4 regions of the Pseudomonas sp. Pse1 genome follow, and region 1 is predicted to be linked to each of the others. Evidence: predicted binding sites of a transcription regulator. Region 1 holds the regulator's gene; each other region holds the start of a gene.

Region 1 (4,199 bases):
CTGGAGATGTCTACAAACATTTCCTCGACATCCGGCTGCGCGGCCAGATAGTCGGCAACCGGTTGGTCCAGGCCTGACTGTGCCCGCAGATCCGGAATCCAGTAGGGGTTCGGCAGGCAGCGCACGTCGAACACCAGGTCGGCATCGACCGGCATGCCGCGCTTGAAGCCGAACGACTCCACCAGAAACGCCGTACCGGGCTCCGGCTGATTGAGCAGGCGCAGCTTGATGGTATCGCGCAACTGGTACAGGTTGAGATTGGTGGTGTTGAGCTTGAGGTCGGCGAGGTCGGCAATAGGCCCCAGCAGGGTGGTCTCATCTTCGATGGCTTCGGCCAGCGAGCGATTGGAGCTGCTTAACGGGTGCCGCCGACGTGTCTCGGAGAAGCGCTTGAGCAGGGTTTCTTCGTCGGCGTCGAGGTACAGCACATCACACTGGATGTGGCGGCTACGTACTTCATCCAGCAATTCCGGGAAACGGGTCAAATGACTGGGCAGGTTGCGCGCGTCGATGGAGACCGCGACCAGTGGCTGGCTCAGTTCATTGTGAATCAGTGCGCGTTCGGCCAACTCCGGCAACAGGCCTGCCGGAAGGTTGTCGATGCAGTAATAGCCGTTGTCTTCGAGGACATTGAGGGCCGTACTTTTGCCGGAGCCGGAGCGTCCGCTGACAATAATCAGGCGCATCATCAGTGACCGTTCTGCTCGTCCAGGACAACCTGGTACAAGTCTTGATTGCTGCTGGCGTTGCGCAGGCGATCACGCACTTCCTTACGGTCCAGCATGCTGGCGATCTGACGTAGCAGTTCAAGGTGCGCATCGGTAGCCGCTTGGGGGACCAGCAGGACGAACAGCAAGTCGACCGGAGCGCCATCGATGGCGTCGAAATCAATTGGGGCGTCGAGGTGCATCAGGGCGCTGATAGGGGATGTGCAACCCTTGAGGCGGCAGTGTGGAATGGCGATGCCGTTGCCAAAACCAGTCGAGCCGAGTTTTTCACGGGCAATCAACGCCTCGAAGACATCTTGCATCTCCAGATCCGGGACTTCCCGGGCGATCAGGTTGGCAATTTGTTCGAGGGCTTTCTTTTTACTGCCGCCCGGCACGTTCACGAGGGAACGGCCGGGGGTCAGGATGCTTTCAAGTCGGATCATGGGATGGGGGTGTTAACGACCGGTTGCGCCCTGGAGGAGGCTCTGGGTCTTTTCCTTATGCTTTTTGAGTTGACGGTCCAGCTTGTCGGTCAGCAGGTCAATGGCGGCATACATGTCGTCATGCTCGGCATTGGCAACCACTTCTCCGCCGGGGATATGCAGCGTGGCTTCGATTTTCTGCTTCAGCTTCTCGACATTCATCGTGACCTGCACGTTGGTGATCTTGTCGAAGTGCCTTTCCAGTCGGTCGAGTTTTTCGCCGATGTAGGTGCGCAGAGGTTCGGTAACTTCCAGTTGGTGTCCACTGATGTTGACTTGCATACAGCTTCTCCTTCGTTGCCAGTGCATAAGGCGGCAGGCTGTGATGCCTGCCACTGGGTGTATCCGGAACAATTCCGAACACACCCTGGAACGCGGTGGCGTGGCCCGTTACATCAAACGCTTGCGTTCGCTCGAAGGCGCGATCCCCAAGGATTCGCGGTACTTGGCGACGGTACGACGGGCCACCTGAATGCCTTGTGCCTCCAGTAAACCAGCGATTTTGCTGTCACTCAACGGCTTTTTCTGATTTTCCGCGGCAACCAGTTTTTTGATGATCGCGCGGATCGCCGTAGACGAGCATTCGCCGCCTTCGGAGGTGCTGACATGACTTGAGAAAAAGTATTTCAGCTCATAAATACCGCGCGGGGTGTGCATGAATTTCTGCGTGGTAACCCGCGAAATGGTCGATTCATGCATACCTACCGCTTCGGCGATGTCGTGCAGGACCAGGGGCTTCATCGCTTCGTCGCCGTATTCGAGGAAGCCGCGCTGGTGCTCGACGATCTGGGTGGCGACTTTCATCAAGGTTTCGTTGCGGCTCTGCAGGCTCTTGATGAACCAGCGGGCCTCCTGCAACTGGTTGCGCATGAAGGTGTTGTCGGCACTGGTGTCGGCACGGCGGACAAACCCGGCGTACTGAGGGTTGACCCGCAGGCGTGGCACAGACTCCTGGTTCAGTTCCACCAGCCAGCGCTCGTTGTCCTTGCGCACGATCACGTCCGGCACCACGTATTCGGCTTCGCTGGACTCGATCTGCGAGCCCGGACGCGGGTTGAGGCTCTGTACCAGCTCAATGACCTGGCGCAGTTCGTCTTCCTTGAGCTTCATGCGGCGCATCAGTTGGCTGTAGTCGCGGCTGCCCAGCAGGTCGATATAGTCGGTGACCAGGCGCTTGGCTTCGGCGATCCACGGGGTCTTGGCGGGCAACTGACGCAATTGCAGAAGCAAGCACTCGCCCAGGTTGCGGGCGCCGATACCGGCCGGCTCGAATTGCTGAATGCGGTGCAGGACGGCTTCGATTTCGTCCAGTTCGATGTCCAGTTCCGGATCGAAGGCTTCGAGGATCTCCTCGAGGGTTTCGTCCAGGTACCCCTGGTTGTTGATGCAGTCGATCAGGGTCACGCCGATCAGGCGATCGGTGTCGGACATCGGGGCCAGGTTCAGTTGCCAGAGCAGATGGCTTTGCAGGCTCTCACCGGCCGAAGTGCGGGTGGTGAAATCCCACTCGTCGTCATCGTTGCTCGGCAGGCTGCTGGCACTGGTCTGGTAGACGTCTTCCCAGGCGGTGTCGACCGGGAGTTCGTTGGGAATGCGCTCGTTCCACTCACCTTCCTCAAGGTTATCCACCGTGGGGGCGGTTTCCTGGTAGGAAGGTTCCTGGACGTCGGTGTTGGGTTTCTGCTCGATATTGTCGGCCATCGGGTCGGCGTTATCGAAGTCGTCGCCTTCTTCCTGGCGTTCAAGCATTGGATTGGATTCCAAGGCCTCCTGGATTTCCTGTTGCAGGTCCAGGGTCGACAATTGGAGCAGACGGATGGCCTGTTGCAGCTGCGGTGTCATCGTCAGCTGCTGGCCCATTCTCAAGACTAGCGATGGTTTCATGGCTGGGGCTTAACACCTTATTCGCCGGCGCACGTGCGCCATCCACTACAGGGCGCCGGAGCGCCTAACTTAAGCAAATTATATGCCCGAAACTGAAGTGTTTGCCTAGAGCGTCATGACAATAAAAAGATAGATAGTTTTATTGACATTACGCCCCGGCGGCGTCCAGACGCCTCGTCGCTTACAGGCGGAACTCGTGGCCCAGGTAAACCTCCTTGACCAGTTCATTGGCCAGGATGGTCTCGGCATCACCTTCGGCAATCAGCTGGCCGTCGTTGACGATATAGGCAGTTTCGCAGATATCCAGGGTCTCGCGTACGTTGTGGTCGGTGATCAGTACACCGATACCCTTGGCCTTGAGGTGATGGATGATTTGCTTGATGTCGCCCACCGAAATCGGGTCGACGCCTGCGAAAGGTTCGTCGAGCAGGATGAATTTCGGTGCGGTGGCCAATGCGCGGGCAATCTCGACGCGACGGCGCTCGCCACCGGACAGGCTCATGCCGAGGTTGTCGCGAATGTGGTTGATGTGGAACTCCTGCAGCAGGCTTTCCAGCTCCTTGCGACGGCCTGCCTTGTCGAGTTCCTTGCGGGTTTCGAGGATGGCCATGATGTTGTCGGCAACCGACAGTTTACGGAAGATCGACGCTTCTTGCGGAAGATAGCCGATGCCTGCTCGTGCACGGCCGTGCATCGGCTGATGGCTGACATCGAGGTCGTCGATCAGCACGCGGCCCTGGTCGGCGCGCACCAGGCCGACGATCATGTAGAAGCAGGTGGTCTTGCCGGCGCCGTTGGGGCCGAGCAAGCCGACGATCTGGCCGCTGTCGATGGACAGGCTGACGTCACGCACGACCTGGCGGCTCTTGTAGCTCTTGGCCAGGTGCTGGGCTTTCAGAGTTGCCATTTACGGGGCCTTTTGCTCGTCGGTTTTCTTTTTCGGCTGGATGACCATGTCGATCCGTGGGCGTGCTTCAGTCACCTTGCTGCCGGTGGCGCGGCCGGCACTGGCGAGCTTTTTCTCGGTGTCATAGACAATTTTCTCGCCCTGGGTGACGTTGCCGTCCTTGTCGATGACCTTGGCGCGGTCGATCAATACGACACGGTTTTGCTGGGCGTGGTA
Region 2 (4,199 bases), on a different contig from region 1:
AGGGCCTGCTGGCGCCAGTCGCGCTCGAGCATTTTCGGCAGACGCCAGACCAGCACATTAAGAAAGCTGCCAATCACCAGTCCAAGGACCAGGGCAAAAAGGATAAAGGCCAGCGGGTAGACAGTCAGGAATTCACTCAAGGGCATGTTCAGATCGCTGAGCCAAGTTGGAAAATGGGCAGGTACAGGGCGACCACCAGGCCACCCACCATCACGCCGAGTATGACCATGATCAGCGGCTCCAGCAGACTGGTGAGTTGATCAACCCGCGTGTCGACCTGCGTTTCATAGTAGCTCGCGACTTTCTCGAGCATATCGTCCAATGCACCGGATTCTTCACCGATGGCGGTCATTTGTACGGCCATGTGCGGAAACACCCCGCTGGCTCGCATTGCCGCGTGGAGTTGCATGCCCGTGGCAACCTCCTGACGAATGCGCAGCACGGCGCGTTTGTACACGACGTTACCGGTGGCGCCAGCGACCGCGATCAGCGCCTCCAGCAGCGGCACGCCCGCGGCGAACGTGATCGACAGGGTGCGAGCATAGCGGGTGACGGCCGATTTCTGCAGCAGGCCACCAATCAGCGGCAGCTTCAAGCATTGTGCCTGCAGCCAGTCGCTTAGTGCAGGTGAGCGGCGGTAGATAAAGCGCCCCGTCAGCAGGGCGCCGCACAATCCACCCAACAGTAGCCAGTACCAGCGCTGCATGAACTCGGAAAGACCGATCACCAGCAGGGTGAACCCGGGAAGTTCAGCGTCGAATCCGGCAAACATTGACTCGAACTGCGGCACCACATTGACCAGCAAAATGCCAGTGACCAGGATCGCTACCACCACCACGGCCAATGGGTAGGTAATGGCTTTGCTGATCCGCGCCTTGAGATGTTCCTGGCGCTCGCGGTGAATCGCCACTCGCTCCAAAAGGCTATCCAGGGCGCCTGCCTGCTCGCCGGCGTCGATCAGGTTGCAGTACAGCTCGTCGAAGTATCGCGGTTGTCGGCGTAACGACGCAGCGAAACTGCTGCCCCCGGACACATCCTGCTTCAGAGATTGCACCAGACTGCGCATATGTGGGTTGGCGAAACCTTCGCCAATGATCGCGAATGCCTGCAGCAAGGGCACGCCGGCCTTAATCATGGTCGCCAGTTGGCGGGTGAAAAGTGTGATGTCGTGAGCCTCGATCCGATCGCGCAGGTGAAACAGCGGCGTGGTTTTTTTTCGTACTGTTCGGGGTGTTATGCCTTGCTGGCGTAAGCGGGCCTTGATCAGGGCAGGGGTTTGTCCGCTCAATTCGCCGCTGACCGAGGCACCTGTGGTGTCTACGCCTTCCCATCTGTAGACGCAGGCCTTAATTGATTTGCGCGCCATGAATCAATCCTTGATTGGCTGAGGGTGCGCAAGCCTATCCAAGGGAACGAGGGCAGTGGGTGCTGTTGCGGTGACAAAAAATGTCGGTTTGTACGCTTTATCAGGCCCTCCGTGAACAGGGCCAATTGCCCGAAGCCTTCGTCAGCAAGGCCTGCCGGTCTTGGCATGGGCTGTGCTGAGCAGTGCGCGGAGCATTTGCTTCGCCTCATCCAAGGAGCAGGAGTCATGCAAAGACAAAAGGGATTCACCCTGATCGAGTTGCTGATCGTCGTGGCGATCATCGGAATTCTGGCAACTGTCGCACTGCCGCTGTATTCCAAGTATCAGGCCCGGGCCAAGGTCACGGCCGGCCTGGCCGAGATTGCTGCGCTGAAAGTGCCGTTCGAAGACATCATCAATCAAGGTGACGACCCGACCCTGGTACGCCTCGGAGCGCAGCCGACCACCAGCCATTGCGCGTTGACAGCGACCGGGACGGCGGCGGCAGGTGTGGGCAATATTGGCTGTACACTGCTCAATGCGCCCGGCCCGGTCCTGAACAAAACCATCACCCTGTCACGTACTGAAAGCGGTGGATGGAACTGTGCAACCTCGGTCGCAGTTGAGCTCTCGCCCAAAGGCTGTACCGCGAGCGAAAGCTGAATCCCGTAACTGAGAGAAACTTGCGGCATTTCATGGCGTTAGGCCTTGTCTGAAAGCCGCAACTTGCAAGTCGAGAATGGCCGGGTCATGCAAATTGCATGATCCGGTTTTTTTCATAACTTTATAAGTTTATGATTTATAAGGATTTATTGAATTTTCGAAAGTTGGCACAGCCTTCGCAACATTAGGGATAACCCTGCTGAGATGACACACAGCAGTTTTTCTGAAAAACAGGAGTTACCCGTATGAAGAAGCTCGCTATCGCTGCTGCAACTGCTACCGCTCTGACCCTGACTATGGCTAACGCGGCTTTTGCACAGACCTCGCAAACCACTCAGTCGCCTATGGTGTTGGCTGCCGGTGAAATGACCGAAGCCAAGGAAGCCACCTCCGATACCTGGATCACCACCAAAGTCAAAGCTGATCTGGTCACCGAAAAAGGCATTCCAGGCACCGACATCAAAGTTGAAACCAACAAAGGGGTGGTATCGCTGTCGTCCACCACGGCTGTGACCGATTCGCAGAAAGCCACCGCTGTGGCAATCGCGAAAAAAATCAAGGGCGTCAAAGCCGTATCGGCTGACGGTCTGAAAGCCGAATAATCGGCAAGGCTTTTTGCCTGGACTGGGAGAAGAGGCGGCAGGCGAGCCAGGTTATCCGTCTGCTGCAACTCCAGAGTTCACGCAACTGGCCACAGGGATGTGGCATCACGGGCCCCGACAACAGTGTCGGGGCCCGTTCTATTGTGCGGTCGGGAAAGTTTATTCGGCGTCCAGGTGCATCGGCGTGATGACCTTGCCATCGCTTTCGGCCTGGCCGAGGTTGGCGTCGATGAAGTACACACGATCATCGGCCAGTTGGCCTTTGTCCACCAGGTAGTCCTTGATACTGCTGGCGCGGTCCTGACCCAATTGGCGCAACAATACGTCACTGGACGCCCAGAATTTGATCACGCCTTCACGCATTTTTGCCGCCCGTTCCTCCTTGCCCAGGTCCTTCCATTCAGCCGGCGGCTGGGCTTTCAGGCGCGTGCGGTAGATGCCTTCAAGTAGCGGGGTTTTCTCGCTTTCCGGGACTTCCAGTAACGAAGCCTGGGCCGGGACCTTGTCGCCGCGCCGTTGGAGGATCTTGTAGTAGTTGTACTGGTATTCACGTTCCAGGCGCTGCTCGGCAATCAGCGGGCCGTCGCTGCTTTGTGCGGCGGTGCCTTCGATTTCCAGGCGCAGGGCAGGGCGTTCCTTGAGGGCATTCGCCAGCTTGACCAGCGCGCCTTCCGCATCCTTGCTCAAGTCACTGGAACCGGGGGCGAAGGCCACGGTGCCGAGATCTTCCGAGCCGCCACCTGCAATCAGGCCACCGATCAGTTTGAACGGCGCTGCCGCTGCCTTGACGATCAGGTTGCGCAAGGTTTGCCAGACGATTGGCATCACACTGAATTGCGGGTTGTTGAGATCACCCGTGACCGGCAATTCAATGGAGATCTTGCCATCCACATCCTTGAGCAAGGCCACCGCAAGCTTCAGCGGCAGGCTGACGGCGTCCGGGCTGTCGACTTTCTCACCCAGCTCAAGTTGCTCCACCACCACCTTGTTTTCAGCCTTGAGCTGGCCTTTGGTGATCAGGTAGTGCAGATCGAGATTGAGCCGGCCTTTGCGGATCCGATAGCCGGCGAACTTGCCGGAATAGGGGGTCAGGGTCGTCAATTCGACCCGCTTGAAGCTGGTGGCGATGTCCAGCGCAGCCATCGGGTCGAATGGATTGACGCTGCCCTTGATGGTCACGGGAGCGTAACGGTCGACCTTACCCTTGACGTCAACGCTGGCGGGTTTTTGCTGGCGACTGTCGATGGTGCCGATCTGGCCGTTGAGTTGCTGGATGGCGGTGGCGAAGTTTGGCGTCAGGCTGAAGTCGGCGAAGTTCGCCGAGCCGTCGTTGATCGCAATCGCGCCAATATGAATGCCCAATGGCTTGTCTTTACCAGCCGCCGGTTGCGTTGTTGCGGTTGTCTTGCTGGCGGAATCGGCTGGTTGCGGGATCAGCAAATCATCAATGTTGGTGGTGCGATCATCGTTGATCATGAAGCGCACGTAGGGCTGTTGCAGGTTTATCCGGTCAATCGACAGGCTGTCGCCATGCTGATAATTCAGTCCTTCGACCATGACCTTCTGCCACTTGAGAAGATCTCGGGACT
Region 3 (4,199 bases), on a different contig from region 1:
TCGGTCAGATAGCCCTGGTTGATCAGACTGATATCGCGCTCGCGCAGCATCACGTCTCCCGGCTCGATAATCCCGGCGCGCTTGAGCGGTCGAGTGCTGGTCACGACTTCGCGAAACAGCCGGACTTGAGCGGGCACGAACACTGTCCAGGGCGAGGCGCCGTCACAGCGAACCCTCACCGTGACACGTCCAATCGGCTTGGCAGGGCTTTCCAGTGTGGCTGTCAATTCCTTGTCGCACATGGGCAGGCGCAGGCGCGGGTCGAGTTGCTTGACCTCGATTTCGTAACGGCCCTGGGTTTGGCTGCTGGCCAAATAGTCTTCTACGGTGAATTCAAGAAAGCCCTGAGTGACGCCGATAAGGAGATCAGGCAAGGTAACCGGATCAGCAAAGGCAGGGCTGCCAGCAGTGAAAAAGCCGGCCATCGCCACCGCGCCGAGTAAACGGCGAGGAGCGCAGGCAAGGCGTCGAAAAAATGTCGTGTGCAGGTTCATAGCGGTTAAAAAGCAAGCGCCGTGCCGTTTAGTGATGAATGTGCGTCGCAACACACTTAGCGTTGGTGTAGGGGGCTGGGCATGGCTGGTGTAATGGATTCGGTAAACCAGCGCACGCAACTGGTAGGGCAGAATCGCCTGGAGCTGTTGTTGTTCCGTCTCGACGGTCAGCAGCTCTACGGCATCAATGTGTTTAAGGTTCGGGAAGTGCTGCAATGCCCGAAACTGACCTTGATGCCCAAATCCAATCCTGTCGTGTGCGGTGTGGCAAGTATTCGTGGGGCAACCATTCCGATTCTCGACCTGGCGATGGCCACGGGTTCGGGCGGATTGCAGGATCAAAGCAATCCCTTCGTGATCATCACGGAGTACAACACCAAGACCCAGGGTTTTCTGGTGCGCTCGGTGGAGCGGATCGTCAACATGAATTGGGAGGAGATCCATCCGCCGCCCAAGGGTACCGGGCGCGATCACTACCTGACGGCAGTGACGCGGGTCGACAATCAGTTGGTGGAAATCATCGACGTCGAGAAGGTTCTGGCGGAAGTCGCGCCAACGCCCGAGGCCATTTCGGTTGGCGTGGTGGATGTCGAGACCCAGCACAAGGCCTTGTCGCTGCGGGTATTGACGGTGGATGACTCGTCGGTGGCGCGCAAGCAGGTCTCGCGCTGTCTGCAGACGGTCGGGGTCGAGGTGGTGGCGCTGAACGACGGTCGGCAAGCACTGGACTACCTGCGCAAGCTGGTCGACGAGGGCAAGAAGCCGGAGGAAGAGTTCCTGATGATGATTTCCGACATCGAGATGCCGGAAATGGACGGCTACACCCTGACGGCGGAAATCCGCAACGACCCGCGCATGCAAAAGCTGCACATCATCCTGCATACTTCGCTGTCAGGCGTATTCAATCAGGCGATGGTCAAGAAAGTCGGTGCCGATGACTTTCTGGCCAAATTCCGCCCTGATGACCTGGCATCCCGGGTAGTCGACCGGATCAAAGCAGCAGATATCAGCTAGGTGGCTTTTGGCCCTGGCGATCAATACGATTTAAGAGGCGGTATCCTTGTCTACGGGTAATTTGGATTTTGAACAGTTCCGGGTTTTCCTGGAAAAAGCCTGTGGCATTTTGCTCGGTGAGAATAAACAGTATCTGGTCTCGAGCCGTCTCAACAAACTGATGGAACAGCAGGGCATCAAGTCGTTGGGCGAGTTGGTCCAGCGCATCCAGACCCAGCCACGCGGCGGTTTGCGTGAAATGGTGGTGGACGCGATGACGACCAACGAAACCCTCTGGTTTCGTGACACCTATCCGTTTGAAGTGCTGAAGAACAAAGTCTTGCCCGAGGCGATCAAGGCCAGTCCCGGGCAGCGTCTGCGCATCTGGTCGGCGGCCTGTTCGTCCGGGCAGGAGCCTTATTCGCTGTCGATGGCGATCGACGAATTCGAGCGAGTCAACATGGGCCAACTGCGCATGGGGGTGCAGATCGTTGCCACCGACCTGTCCGGGACGATGCTGACCAACTGCAAGTCCGGCGAATACGACAGCCTGGCGATCGGGCGCGGCCTGTCACCTGATCGCCTGCAACGCTACTTCGATCCGAAAGGGCCGGGGCGCTGGGCAGTGAAGGCGCCGATCAAGAGTCGGGTGGAGTTCCGCTCGTTCAACCTGCTGGACAGTTACGCCAGCCTCGGCAAGTTCGACATCGTGTTTTGCCGCAACGTGCTGATCTACTTCTCTGCGGAAGTGAAGAAGGACATCCTGCTGCGTATCCACAGCACGCTCAAGCCGGGCGGTTATCTGTTCCTTGGCGCTTCGGAAGCGCTGAACGGCCTGCCGGATCATTACCAGATGGTCCAGTGCAGCCCGGGGATCATCTACCAGGCGAAGTGAAAAGACGGGAGCCCTCAGCGGCTCCCTTTTTTCTGTCCGGTGATTCAGCCCTTCACAAGCGGCAGAAAAGCGGCGGGCGCCGGAAAGCGCTTGCCGCTTTTCTGGCATTGCCGCCTTGCCGCTACTTGCCGGGCCCCCTATTTACGGGGGCTGGCGAGCTGGCACGGCGCTTGCTAAAGATCCAGATACGAAAAATCTGGTCACCTGAAGGTTTGCGCCATGAGCATCAGCTTCGACAAAGCGCTCGGTATCCACGAACAGGCCCTGAGCTTCCGCGCCCAGCGTGCCGAAGTCCTGGCCAACAACATTGCCAACGCCGACACCCCGAACTACAAGGCTCGGGACCTGGACTTTGCGTCCGTGCTGGCGGCACAGGCGGAAAAGACCAACAACGGCACCTTCGCCTTGAACATGACCAACAGCCGTCATATCGAAGCCCAGGGCATGAGCAGTGGCGACGAGTCGTTGCTGTATCGCACGCCGATGCAACCTTCGATCGACCAGAACACCGTCGACGCACAGTTGGAGCAATCCAACTACGCGGAAAACTCGGTGAACTTCCAGGCCAGCTTCACGCTGCTCAACAGTAAATTCAAAGGGCTGATCTCGGCCCTGCGCGGAGAGTAATCCATGTCCCTGTCCAGCGTTTTCAACATTGCCGGCAGTGGCATGAGCGCGCAGACCACTCGCCTGAACACCGTGGCCAGCAACATCGCCAACGCCGAAACAGTGTCCTCGAGCATCGACCAGACCTACCGCGCGCGCCACCCGGTGTTCGCCACCATGTTCCAGGGCGGCCAGTCCGGTGGCGGCGATTCGCTGTTCCAGAATCAGGACGCGGCGGGTCAGGGCGTGCAAGTGCTCGGCGTGGTCGAGGACCAGAGCAACCTCGAAGCGCGCTACGAGCCGAACCATCCGGCTGCCGACGCCAAGGGTTATGTCTACTACCCGAACGTCAACGTGGTCGAGGAAATGGCCGACATGATTTCCGCCAGCCGTTCGTTCCAGACCAACGCGGAAATGATGAACACCGCCAAAACCATGATGCAGAAGGTCCTGACCCTCGGTCAGTGATAAGAGGCAGCTCAGATGAGTGTTACCGATACCACCAGTGGCCTGAGCCTCAAGGACATTCTTGCGAATTCCTCGAAGACGGTCACCAACACCAGCAGTGATGGCCTGGCGGCAGCGACTAAAAGCACGACCGGCAAGAACGAGCTGGGCAAGGACGCGTTCCTGCAATTGCTGGTGACCCAGCTGAAGAACCAGAACCCGCTCGATCCGCAGGACAACAGCGCGTTCGTCGCGCAGTTGGCGCAGTTCAGCAGTCTGGAGGGCATCACCACCTTGAACACCTCGGTGAATAACATCTCCGGTTCGTTCAAGTCCTCGCAAGCCTTGCAGGCCTCGTCGCTGGTCGGGCGCTCAGTGGTGGTGCAGACCGGTTCCGCCTATGTCGACACCACAAAGAGCATGACCGGTTCGGTGGTAGTCCCTACCTCCGTGGCCAGCTCCACCGTGACCGTCACCGACAAGGACGGCAAGACCGTGAAAACCATCGATCTGGGCAGCCAGGCGCAAGGCAACGCGAGCTTTGTTTGGGATGGCACCAATACTGCGGGCGAAAAAGTTGACCCGGGTACCTACACCTTCAAGGCCAGCGCGCCGATCGACGATAAGGCGACCGACCTGATCACCTACCTGCCGGCGACCGTCAACAGCGTGACCCTGAGCCAGACCGGTGGCGAGATGATGCTCAACCTCGCCAATATGGGTTCGATTGCCCTGTCCAAAGTACAAACCATTGGTCTATAGAG
Region 4 (4,199 bases), on a different contig from region 1:
AGGGCGAAGCCGAAGACATTGCCCCAGCCAAACGCCGCCGCCAGCAGCGGAGCGATCAAGGCCGCCAGGACCGTGCCGGAGTTTCCGGCTCCGGCAATGCCCATGGCCTTGCCCTGGTGCTGCGGCGGGTACCACTGCGAGGCCAGGGGCAGGGCAACGGCGAACGAGGCGCCGGCCATGCCCAGGAACACCCCGAGCAGCAAGGCTTGTTCGTAGCTGTGGATGCCCAGCTTCCAGGCGCCGAACAGTGCACAGATGACGATCACCTGGCCGATCAGCCCGGCGGTTTTCGGCGACAGGCGGTCGGCCAGCAAGCCCATCACGAAGCGCAGCACGGCACCGGCGAGGATCGGCGTGGCGACCATCAGGCCGCGCTGTTGAGTGGTCAACTGCAGGTCGGCGGCGATTTGCACCGCCAGCGGGCCGAGCAGGTACCAGACCATGAAGCTCAGGTCGAAATACAGGAAGGCCGCGAACAGGGTCGGGGTATGGCCGGATTTCCAGAAGCTTGAATTCATCGCGCACCTCAGCGGTTAAAAAGGGAGTCGTGAGCTTTGCGGTGGGGCGCCACAACGGCCGCACCACCGGCCCCGGGCTCTGGGGCCAAAACGAAAAAAACGCCGCAACCCGCTGCGCTTGCGCGTAAGGGGTGTGCGACGTCGTTGTCGTAGGTGGGGCAACCGCCGTTGGTTACCTGTAAGGATTACTTAGCCAGATCTGTGCCAACAGCCCGGGCGTCAGCGGCTAACCGCCAAGCAGCTCGCTCATGGCGATGATTTGTTCGGCGACCTGAATCAGTTTCTGCTGACGGCTCATGGCCTGGCGACGCATCAGGGTGTACGCCTGCTCTTCATTGCAGTCCTTCATTTTCATCAGCAGGCCTTTGGCCAGTTCAATGCGCTTGCGCTCCGCCAGTTGCAGGTCGCGGGCATGCAACTGGGCACGCAGTGCCTGGTCGCTCTCGAAACGGGCCATGGCGACATCGAGGATCGGTTGCAGGCGCGCCGCGTGAATGCCCTCGACAATGTAGGCACTGACCCCGGATTTGATCGCCTGGCGCATCACGCCGGGGTCGTGCTCGTCGGTAAACATCACGATGGGATGGGGTTGGTCGCGGCTGACCAGCACCACTTGTTCCAGCACATCGCGGCTGGGTGACTCGGTATCGATCAGAATCACGTCCGGGCGCACTGTTTCGACGCGCGCCGGCAGGTCGATGGTCAGGCCGGACTCATCGATCACGTCAAAGCCGGCCTCGATCAGCGCGGTCTTCAGGCGTCCGACTTTTTTTGCCGTGTCGTTGATCAGCAGAATACGCAACATGCTCTGGGTCTCCTGTCAGCGACTGGCGTGCCGGGGGGCGGTGTCGGCCATGGCGTGCAGCCGGAAACCGCGGGCATAGGCCGCCGGGTCGGAGCCGTCCCAGACGATACCGTCAATCAGTTGGCTGCTGCGCATGTCTTGTCTGTGGCAGGGCACGCCCAGAGCGTTTGCGGCATCGTGGTACAGGTCCAGTTGCTGGACCTGACGGGCCACCTGCAGATAATCCGGGTCTTCCCGCAGCAGGCCCCAGCGACGGAATTGGGTCATGAACCACATGCCATCGCTCAGGTAAGGCTGATTCACCTCGCCGTCATTGTGAAAGCGCAGGGCATGGGGATCCTGCCAGCGGTGGCCCAGGCCATCGTCGTATTCACCGAGCAGACGCGGCTCGATGCATGCCAGCGGTGTGTCGAGGTACTCGCTGGCGCTCAGTAATTGGGCAGTGCTGCGGCGATTCTCCGGGCTTTGCTCGATGAACCGGCTGGCTTCGAGGATCGCCATCACCAGCGCCCTGGCGGTGTTGGGGTATTGCTCGACAAAGGCGCGGGTGCAGCCGAGGACTTTCTCGGGATGATCCGGCCAGATCGCCTGACTGGTGGCCATCGTGAAGCCGAGGTTCTGCTTGACCGCGCTGGCGCTCCACGGCTCACCGACGCAGAAGCCATCGATGCGGCCGGCCTGCAGGTGCGCGACCATTTGCGACGGCGGCACCACCACACTGTCGACATCCTGCAAGGGGTGAATACCCTGACTCGCCAGCCAGTAGTACAGCCACATGGCATGAGTACCGGTAGGAAAGGTTTGGGCGAAGGTCAGTTTTGAGCGACTTTGGTGCACGTGCCGATGCAGTGCTTCAGGACTGCTCACGCCCAGTGCTTGCAGGCCGTGGGAAAGATTGATGCTCTGGCCGTTCTGATTCAGGCCCATGAGCACCGCCATGTCGGTGGCAGGCGGGCCGCCGATACCCAGGTGGACCGCATAGATCAGGCCGTAAAGGCTGTGGGCGGCGTCGAGCTCGCCGCTGACCAGCTTGTCCCGCAGGTTGGCCCATGACGACTGGCGCTTGAGGTTCAGCGTCAGGCCATAGGGCTGGGCGAACCCCTGGGTGGCGGCGACCACCACCGAGGCGCAGTCACTCAAGGCCATGAAGCCCAGGTTGATCGTGGTTTTTTCCGGAGCATCACTGCCATTGACCCAGGCCAGTGGGTCGACTGTCGATTCGTTCATTGCTGGAGCACCTTGCAAAAAACTGGGGGAACGGCGCGGGCGCAATTTTTTCGCGGGCAAGCCCATTCCACAGGGACTGCGTTGCTGATAGCGCAGCGAGTGCAAGGCATATGCCATCGCCTACGGATTTGCTCGTGTGCCTCGCGTGCGGGCCCGTGCCCGGCTATAATCGCCGGCTCATTTCGCCGCCCATCGAGTCAAAATCGCCCATGTATACCCTGGCCCGCCAACTGCTGTTCAAACTCTCCCCGGAAACCTCCCACGATCTGTCTCTGGACCTGATCGGTGCGGGCGGGCGCCTGGGCCTGAACGGTTTGCTGTGCAAGGCACCGGCGTCGCTGCCGGTGACGGTCATGGGCCTGAACTTCCCGAACCCGGTGGGTCTGGCGGCTGGCCTGGACAAGAACGGCGCGGCCATCGATGGCTTCGCCCAGCTGGGCTTTGGTTTCGTCGAGATTGGTACCATCACCCCACGACCGCAGCCGGGCAATCCAAAACCACGGATTTTCCGCCTGCCGCAAGCCGAGGCGATCATCAATCGCATGGGCTTCAACAACCTCGGCGTCGATCACTTGCTGGCCCGGGTTGCCGCAGCCAAGTACAAGGGCGTACTGGGGATCAATATTGGCAAGAACTTCGATACGCCGGTCGAGCGCGCGGTCGACGATTATCTGATCTGCCTGGACAAGGTCTACGCCTACGCCAGCTATGTCACGGTCAACGTCAGCTCGCCAAACACTCCGGGCCTGCGCAGCCTGCAATTCGGTGATTCGCTCAAGCAGTTGCTCGCCGATCTGGCCGAGCGTCGTGCGGAGTTGGCCTTGCGTCACGGCAAGCATGTCCCTCTGGCGATCAAGATCGCGCCGGACATGAGCGACGAAGAAACCGCACAGGTTGCGCAAGCGCTGATCGAAACCGGTATGGATGCGGTCATCGCCACCAACACCACCCTGAGCCGCGTCGGTGTCGAAGGCATGGAACACGGTGACGAGATGGGCGGCCTGTCGGGTGCACCGGTTCGCGAAAAGAGCACCCACACCGTGACGGTACTGGCTTCGGAGCTGGGCGGTCGCCTGCCGATCATCGCTGCCGGTGGCATTACCGAGGGCAAGCACGCGGCTGAGAAAATCGCTGCGGGCGCCAGCCTGGTGCAGATCTATTCTGGCTTCATTTATAAGGGCCCGGCGTTGATCCGCGAATCGGTAGACGCTATTGCCGCGATGCGCTGAGGCTGTTTCGCAGGCATAAAAAAGGGCTCCTCGAAGGAGCCCCTGGGCCGAAGCCCGCCGTCCGGAGAGGACGTGCGTGGTTAAGACGTTAACTGCTCAAATTGTCGTGTCGGATGTGTGCCCTGATTAGCCGACGGCGTGAAGTTCGTTGAGTCTATGGATTCCCGCAGTGCCGGTCATACCGTCCCAGTTGTCGCCGCGTCCTTCTCGCCAGCCGTTAATCCAGGCTTGGCGTACCGACGGTAGAGTAAATGGGCAAAGCTCACGGGATTTGCCACCAACGCCATATTGATATCCGCGCAAAAATGCTCTTTCCAACGGATCACGCTTAAGTCTTCTCATAGGGTGTTGCCCTCACTTGTTGACTGTATGTATCGCGTCGACCCCTATCGAGGTCAGGCAGAAAACTCTGCCAATGGC

What was found. The regulator sigma-54, encoded in region 1, starts transcription at its own class of promoters, with help from an activator protein. The targets are predictions, from matches to a motif close to ANTGGCATNNANNTTGCTNT.
Region 2: a site for sigma-54 is predicted at 1,526-1,545, ahead of NR126_RS14790 (pilin). Genes of this name have one in related genera too.
Region 3: a site for sigma-54 is predicted at 2,540-2,559, ahead of flgB (flagellar basal body rod protein FlgB). Genes of this name have one in related genera too.
Region 4: a site for sigma-54 is predicted at 2,649-2,668, ahead of NR126_RS16345 (CmpA/NrtA family ABC transporter substrate-binding protein). Genes of this name have one in related genera too.

What each region holds. Positions count from the first base shown of each region.
Region 1 covers NZ_JALJRO010000004.1:42,798-46,996, forward strand. The annotation lists gene rapZ (RNase adapter RapZ) at 1-686, opposite strand, end outside; gene ptsN (PTS IIA-like nitrogen regulatory protein PtsN) at 689-1,153, opposite strand; gene hpf (ribosome hibernation-promoting factor, HPF/YfiA family) at 1,166-1,474, opposite strand; gene NR126_RS07620 (RNA polymerase factor sigma-54) at 1,583-3,076, opposite strand; gene lptB (LPS export ABC transporter ATP-binding protein) at 3,258-3,983, opposite strand; gene lptA (lipopolysaccharide transport periplasmic protein LptA) at 3,984-4,199, opposite strand, start outside.
Region 2 covers NZ_JALJRO010000008.1:236,726-240,924, forward strand. The annotation lists gene NR126_RS14780 (A24 family peptidase) at 1-146, opposite strand, end outside; gene NR126_RS14785 (type II secretion system F family protein) at 149-1,366, opposite strand; gene NR126_RS14790 (pilin) at 1,592-2,008, shown strand; gene NR126_RS14795 (BON domain-containing protein) at 2,254-2,610, shown strand; gene NR126_RS14800 (DUF748 domain-containing protein) at 2,770-4,199, opposite strand, start outside.
Region 3 covers NZ_JALJRO010000006.1:293,569-297,767, reverse strand. The annotation lists gene flgA (flagellar basal body P-ring formation chaperone FlgA) at 1-494, opposite strand, end outside; gene NR126_RS12275 (chemotaxis protein CheV) at 576-1,508, shown strand; gene cheR (protein-glutamate O-methyltransferase CheR) at 1,555-2,382, shown strand; gene flgB (flagellar basal body rod protein FlgB) at 2,602-3,009, shown strand; gene flgC (flagellar basal body rod protein FlgC) at 3,013-3,456, shown strand; gene flgD (flagellar hook assembly protein FlgD) at 3,472-4,197, shown strand.
Region 4 covers NZ_JALJRO010000010.1:76,121-80,319, forward strand. The annotation lists gene NR126_RS16335 (NarK/NasA family nitrate transporter) at 1-518, opposite strand, end outside; gene NR126_RS16340 (ANTAR domain-containing response regulator) at 745-1,323, opposite strand; gene NR126_RS16345 (CmpA/NrtA family ABC transporter substrate-binding protein) at 1,339-2,550, opposite strand; gene NR126_RS16350 (quinone-dependent dihydroorotate dehydrogenase) at 2,760-3,779, shown strand; gene rmf (ribosome modulation factor) at 3,906-4,121, opposite strand.